DNA from 2 places in the Virgibacillus sp. MG-45 genome. Region 2 is predicted to be linked to the other one. Evidence: riboswitches for the same ligand, from Rfam matches in the RefSeq annotation. Region 2 holds a riboswitch; the other holds the start of a gene.
The links. Region 2 has a riboswitch for thiamine pyrophosphate ahead of thiT (energy-coupled thiamine transporter ThiT). Riboswitches for the same ligand answer to the same signal wherever they lie in the genome.
Positions count from the first base shown of each region.

Region 1: it holds a riboswitch for thiamine pyrophosphate, as region 2 does, so the genes downstream of both, SPK86_RS10885 (YkoF family thiamine/hydroxymethylpyrimidine-binding protein) here and thiT (energy-coupled thiamine transporter ThiT) in region 2, are expected to answer to the same signal.

Region 1 covers NZ_JAXOFU010000009.1:49,879-53,297, reverse strand. The annotation lists gene SPK86_RS10895 (sensor histidine kinase) at 1-526, opposite strand, end outside; gene SPK86_RS10890 (cell wall-binding repeat-containing protein) at 739-1,977, shown strand; TPP riboswitch at 2,044-2,150, shown strand; gene SPK86_RS10885 (YkoF family thiamine/hydroxymethylpyrimidine-binding protein) at 2,252-2,866, shown strand; gene SPK86_RS10880 (ECF transporter S component) at 2,859-3,419, shown strand, end outside.
Region 2 covers NZ_JAXOFU010000001.1:121,947-125,365, forward strand. The annotation lists gene SPK86_RS00650 (hypothetical protein) at 1-738, opposite strand, end outside; gene SPK86_RS00655 (hypothetical protein) at 825-971, opposite strand; gene thiT (energy-coupled thiamine transporter ThiT) at 1,130-1,708, opposite strand; TPP riboswitch at 1,830-1,930, opposite strand; gene SPK86_RS00665 (M3 family oligoendopeptidase) at 2,004-3,419, opposite strand, start outside.

The DNA.
Region 1 (3,419 bases), on a different contig from region 2:
CAATCGTTAAAAGAACCGTTATGACACTAATAACAACAAATTGGTTACTTAGCTGATCGACAATCTTCTTGACATAACTTGTATGAGCAAACATAAATACATGCCCTTTATGCTTATCGTTGATTGTAATAGGACTATCTGTAGCGATATACATGCTATCTTTCCATTGGTCTTCTACAACTTCTCCTTTTTTGGCAATCGCGGTACCTTCTGAAAGCTGTATTACTTGCATCATTTCAGAATCAACATGCTCAGATGACTCCAAGACATTTCCAGCTTCGTCTGTAATTACAACGATAAATTCAGAAGCAGATTCCATTAGACTAACGTGCTCCATTGTTGTTTGATCAAATTTACTTTCTAACACATCTCGATGAGAATTCCCTCTTGCTAATAGCCCACCCATTACCTCATCAATACGATCATTTTCTAAATTTATATACAAGATAAAAAACAACAGCGACTCAATAATTACGATAAATCCAAAAAACAACACACCTATTTTTACAGAAAGTTTATTTACCATCGTTTACCTCTCTGGTCATTGAAATTTTTGAATTATCCAATCTAATATGTAGGTTTCTTGACGTTACCTAGGTTAATACAAAAGTATCAAGAATTGATGCAGAACACCAACTATAAACCTTTTTTGTTATTCAAGTGTAATCCAATCTGCAGATATTCTGCATTTTTTTTGGGAATTCTTTGATGTGAAAAGACATGAAAGGAGAGAAAGCTATGTCTCGGAATTCAACATTCACTATTTTCATTACGATCTTCCTTCTTATAGGCTGTGCTCCAGAAGTGGAAAATAACAACACACATGGTAAAACAACGAAAGAGGAGAATGCTTCTGAATCAAGCAATGAACAATTTAGACAACAACCTCAAAACGAAAATAAGCAAGCAATTAATAATCTGGTCATTGGGAGTACTAAAAACATAACACGCATTGGCTCCGACAGCGACAAATTAATAGACACGTCTATCCATGTTTCACAAACAATCTGGCCAGCTACACATGCTGAAAATAGGCCAGGAACCATTTTGCTCGTTGCGGAGGATTCCTGGCAAATAGCCATGGCAAGTGCTAACCTCATTCATCACCCTAACAATGGCCCGATTCTATTTATCGAAGAAAATCGTATCCCAAACAAAACATTGGAAGAAATTGAGCGTTTACAACCGAAGGGAAATGAAAATGGAACTAAAATAATGGTTATTGGAGATGTTTCTCAAAACGTGCGAAGCAAATTAGAAAACTATCCAACTGACCATATAAAGAGTGATGATCCAGCTACGTTCGCAGCCAACATCGATGAAAAATATGCCAATCTTACAGGAGCGTTCCCTGAAAATGTCATAATCGCTTCCTCTGAGGAAAAAGGAAAGCTTTATTCGTTGCCAGCAGTGAATTGGATTGCCCACATGCCAGAGCCTGTCCTTTATGTTGAGCAAAATGACATTCCAAAACAAACTGTGGAAGCATTAAAAAAACGAAAAAAAGATGCTCTAAACATATATATTTTAGGACCAAAATCGGTTGTTTCAAATGATGTAGAAAACGACTTGAAAAAGTTAGGAAACGTGACACGCATTGAAGGAAAAAACGTTGTAGAGAACGCCATCAACTTTGCAGCATTTAAAGATAAAAAAACTGATTTCGGTTGGGGCTTTGATGAACCTGGACATGGTGTGTCATTTATTTCGACTTCTACACCCGATCTAGCAATTGCTAGTGCACCCCTTTCTCATCTCGGTAAACATGCACCATTAATTTGGTTGGAAGATGGCGTACCTAACCAGGCAATTTATGACTTTCTAGCAATGATTCGTCCAACATTTACAGCTAACCCGCAAAACGGTCCATATAATCATGGATTTATTACTGGATCTTTTGATGCAATCTCATTTATGAACCAAGGGAAGCTTGATGAGAAATTAGAGATTGCGAATGAACACGGAGAAGGCCACTAATGTAACAGAGCTTTACAATTTTTGTTAAGCACGATATGATAATCCATAAGAAAACTGTATACAGGTATGAAGCGCTAGGGGAGCTGTGAAAGCGGCTGAGAGGAATTAATGTATTCTGACCCTTTGCACCCGATCTGGATAATACCAGCGTGGGGAAGTGCAGTCGGCTAAGAAAACATGAATGGACTATTTCATATGATTTGCCATGTTGACTGCATTCCCTATGGGATGCAGTTTTTTTATTGTCTTAAATCAATATGAGGGAGGAAATGGAATGAAAATGACAACGGAATGCGGGGCAGGTAAACAAATTACAGGAGCAAGCTTTTCACTTCATCCAATGAGCAGTAATTTTATAGCAATTATTGTTGGTGTTCTTGAAGAAGTAAATACAGACAAGGTATGGATAAAAACGGATGATATAACGACAACCATTCGTGGCAAAGCAACACACGTCTTTGATGTTACAAAAGCGATCTTTGTTCTCGCAGCAGCAACTGGTGAACATATTGCGTTTCATGCTACCTATTCGGTAGGCTGTCCAGGTGATTCGGATGGGGATGTTTATTTAGCAGCAGATGATATTCCACTTAACCACGCTAAGGCAAGTAAGCTATCAAGTATTGCCGGGGCAAAATTTTCATTGTATCCACTAGGAGATGGCGATTATATGGAGCTTATTTACAAACAAATTGAAGCAATGAAATCTTATGTTACGGTTTCTCCTGCACACTATTCTACTCGTTTGGATGGAGATGCCATGGATGTTTTTAAAGGATTAGAAACTGTATTTACAGCGACTGCTCAAGCCGGTTCTTCTCATACAGTAATGACAGTTTCCTTATCTGCCAATAGTCCAACAGAAGTTGGGAGTGATAAGCATGCGTAATTGGCGGTTCAAAGAAGTGGTAGTAATGGCCGCTTTATCAGTTGTCTTCGCCGTAATTTATTTAGCTTTTTTTCCACTTGGGAAGCTTCTCGTTGGTTTATTTGGACCGATTGGATATGATCTAATTTTTGGTATCTGGTTTATCGTATCGATTATAGCTGCTTATATCATTCGAAAGCCTGGTGCTGCATTCTTATCAGAAACAATCGCCGCTATGGTTGAAGTATTAATAGGTAACGCGACAGGACCAATGCTCATTATCGCTGGTATGGTACAAGGAATTGGTGCGGAAGCAGTATTTGCTGCTACAAGATGGAAGATATATTCAACCTGGGTTCTAGTAGCAGCTGGAATGGGGTCAGCAATTACGAGCTTTGCGTATGGGTATGTGATGAGTGGATATGCGGTTTTACATCCAGGTTACGTAACCGCAATGTTTTTCACACGTCTTATTAGTGGTGCTCTTATTGCAGGTTTAATCGGGAAGGCAATCAGTGACGGCTTAGCTAAGACAGGTGTGCTTTCCAGCTTTGCACTAGGAAAAGAATTACGT
Region 2 (3,419 bases):
CACTTTACTCCATACTGTTAGATGAGTTGCATTCGTCTTATTCACCGTACGTTCCGCTGTTCGCAACGACTGAAGCTCAACTTCATTCATTTTATCTCCCTTTAAACGAATGGCTTTTCGATGGATTAAATACGCGCACATAATGGCTACACATCCAACAATTAATGATAATATAAATGCTTGATCAGCAACCGTACTTACCTCCAACCCACCAGCCTTAGCTGATAAACTAGGTGCAACTTGAACCACATAATCAGAAGAAAGCGCCATTCCTTGCCCTGCAAGCGCAATTGCTACCGCAGCACTTATCGCCGGTAAACCAGCTCGCACAGCCGCTGGAACAAGAAGCGCACAAATAAGTGGAACAGCTGGTGTTGGCCAGAAAAACAGCGAAATAATATACGTAATGATAACAAGGATAAAAAACGCAAGATGCCCATTCACCATCATTTTTTGTATCGGAAGAATCATTCGTTGATCTGCTCCTAAATCATTTAAAGAATGGAGTAAGGCAATCATGAAGGTGATTATCAGAAAAATATTAAACAATTCTTGTGCAGCTACAAGATTTGCATTGAATATGGCAGTAAACCCATCTAAAAGACTTCCTTTATACACTAATGCAATGAGAAAAGTACCAAATAGCGTTGGAAGCACCACTCCTTTTCGAAACATCATTGTGATGATAATGAGCAATGTAAAAATACCGTATAGCCAATGGGATAATGTTAATTCCAACTGAATCTCCCTTTCCAAAAGTACTATACAATAGCCTATGCTCGCTTAATTAGAGCGGTGCTTAGAAATATGTCCATTACAAATTTTTAAAATTGTTGATCCTCTTCTAACTTTGTTTCACCTATACAGCTCGCACATAATAATACGCCATCTACATGCAAGCCATTGAAAAATCCATCCTCACAATACACCTCTACTCCACAACAGCTGCAATACCCAACAAATTCACGCATTAAATCGCTCCTCATTCTATAACATTCGATCTATCATTATATTTACTTGCGACAATTCTGTTGAAGAACAAGAAGGGAGAAAAATTCACTCCATTATGGAAAAAGGGTAATTCCGTATTATTGGAATTACCCTCCTTCGAGCGGATTCTATTCTTCTATTACGCAGCAGCCGTTAACAAAGTTCGCGGCTGTTTATTAAATAGCCAATAAATAACAAATGTACATATGACAAAAGACGGAAGCATGTACGAGCCATTATAAAGTAAGGAATATAACCATGCTGGCTGTCCCTCAGGTGCAAACTCAGCAAAGAAAATAAATCCTGCGAAAAAATGAGCTAGAAAACGAAGTGACGTTCCGATAAATACACCTGACATAATATAAATAAAACTCTTTTTGCGCTGTCCATCCTTGATCGTACGATGCACAGACCTTGCAAATATCCCTGCTAATCCAAGCGCTGTAAAAGCAAATCCGTACTCAATTACAGCTTGCCAAAAATAGTAAATGGCTGCTTCGCCAACGGCAATTTGCAGTATCCCCCACAAAAATCCTGAAAGCAAACCGCCTTTTAATCCCCAGCGAAATGCGACGATAAATACCGGAATCATTGCAAATGATACAGAGCCACCCTGTGGCCAAATTTTAAACGAGAGAAATGGAATTAAATCCAATACAAGTGCCAATGAGGTAAAAATGGAAACTTCGATCAAAAACAGTAAACTTTTAGATTGCATACGAAAAAATACCTCCCCTAATGCTAGTGACTATAACAAGCATGTGATATTTACCAACACAAAAAAAGTAATGCCAAGGGGAAGCTTCCTGATGGGGAATCCGCTCACAGCATTACTTTTCCATCAAAAAAGCCACCATCCCTACGCTAGTACTAACTAACAGGTTCAAAGGGTCTGAACATCTTGTTCACTCTCAGCCAAATGGCTCCCCCTGTAGGCTTCTTTCTATACTTTTTTTGTTACATGTATTGTAGCTCATTCTAAAATCGATTGCAAGATTTAGAATATAATAATACTAATAAGCGATAAATTCCTCTACATCTTTCACACATAAATGGATCGCGCGTTGCCAAAAATCAGGCTTCGTCAAATCAACTTTAAGATGCTTCGCTGCCAAGTCTTCTACGCTCATCCGTCCTGTATCTTGTAATAAAGCAATGTAGTCGTCTTCAAAGCTGCCACCTTTTTCAAGCGCATAGGCATAGATTCCTAAGCTAAATAAATATCCAAATGTATACGGGAAATTATAAAACGGAACACCAGTGATATGAAAATGAAGCTTAGAAGCCCAAAAATTAGGATCATATTCCTCAAGACTATTATGGTAGGCTTCTTTTTGCGCTTCGAGCATTAACTCATTTAAGCGTTGGACAGAAACCATGCCCTGCTTACGTTCTTCATAAAAACGTTGCTCAAATAAAAATCGTGCGTGAATGTTCATAAAAAAAGCAATACTTCGTTGAATTTTATCTTCTAATAGCGCCAATTTTTCCTCACGTGTTTTCGCTTGTTTCACAGATGCATCTGCTACAATCATCTCTGCAAACGTAGACGCTGTTTCTGCAACATTCATCGCATACTTTTGATTCAAACCATGCATTTCATTCATCACATGTTGATGATATGCATGACCAAGCTCGTGTGCTAACGTTGCAATATTTGAAGAAGTACCGGAATATGTCATGAAAATTCTCGTTTGCTTACTATCTGGAAAGCTCGTGCAAAAACCACCAGGGCGTTTTCCAGGTCGATCCTCCGCTTCAATCCATCGCTTTTGAAAAGCCATTTGAGCAAAATCAGCCATTTTAGGACTAAACTTTTGGAAATGCTTGGTGATAAATTGCGCTCCTTCAGTAAAGCTATAGCGCTTCACACTATTTGATATTGGCGCACCGATATCATACATGCTTAGCTTATCTAGACCAAGCAATGCGGCTTTTTTGTCTAGAAAAGCTTTAAAATGTGGTTTCGCCTCCCTAATTGCATCCCACATCGCATCCAATGTAGCCTTTTCCATTCGATTAATGGACAAAGGTTCTTGGAGAACGCTTTCCCAACCACGATGTTTGTACGTTTGTAAACGAAACCCTGCTAAATGGTTTAATGATTGGCTAAATAACGGCGCATTTTCCTCCCACGCTTTTCCGATTTGATTAAAGACATATCTGCGTACCCCACGATCCGGATGGCTTAGCTTATTTGCCGCTTGACTAACAGAAAATTTTTTATCCTCTCCGTTCTCTTGCAGGTTCACATGCATCTTTCCAACGATCGTATTATACATTTCCCCCCAAGCATGATAACCATCAATAGCTAAATCGCCAATCAGCACCTCCATATTACCTGGAAGATGCTGCTTCGCTTTTTCACGCATTTCATTTAAGCTAAAAGAAACGTCCTCTAAAGAGGGATGTAACTCGATTTTTTCCCA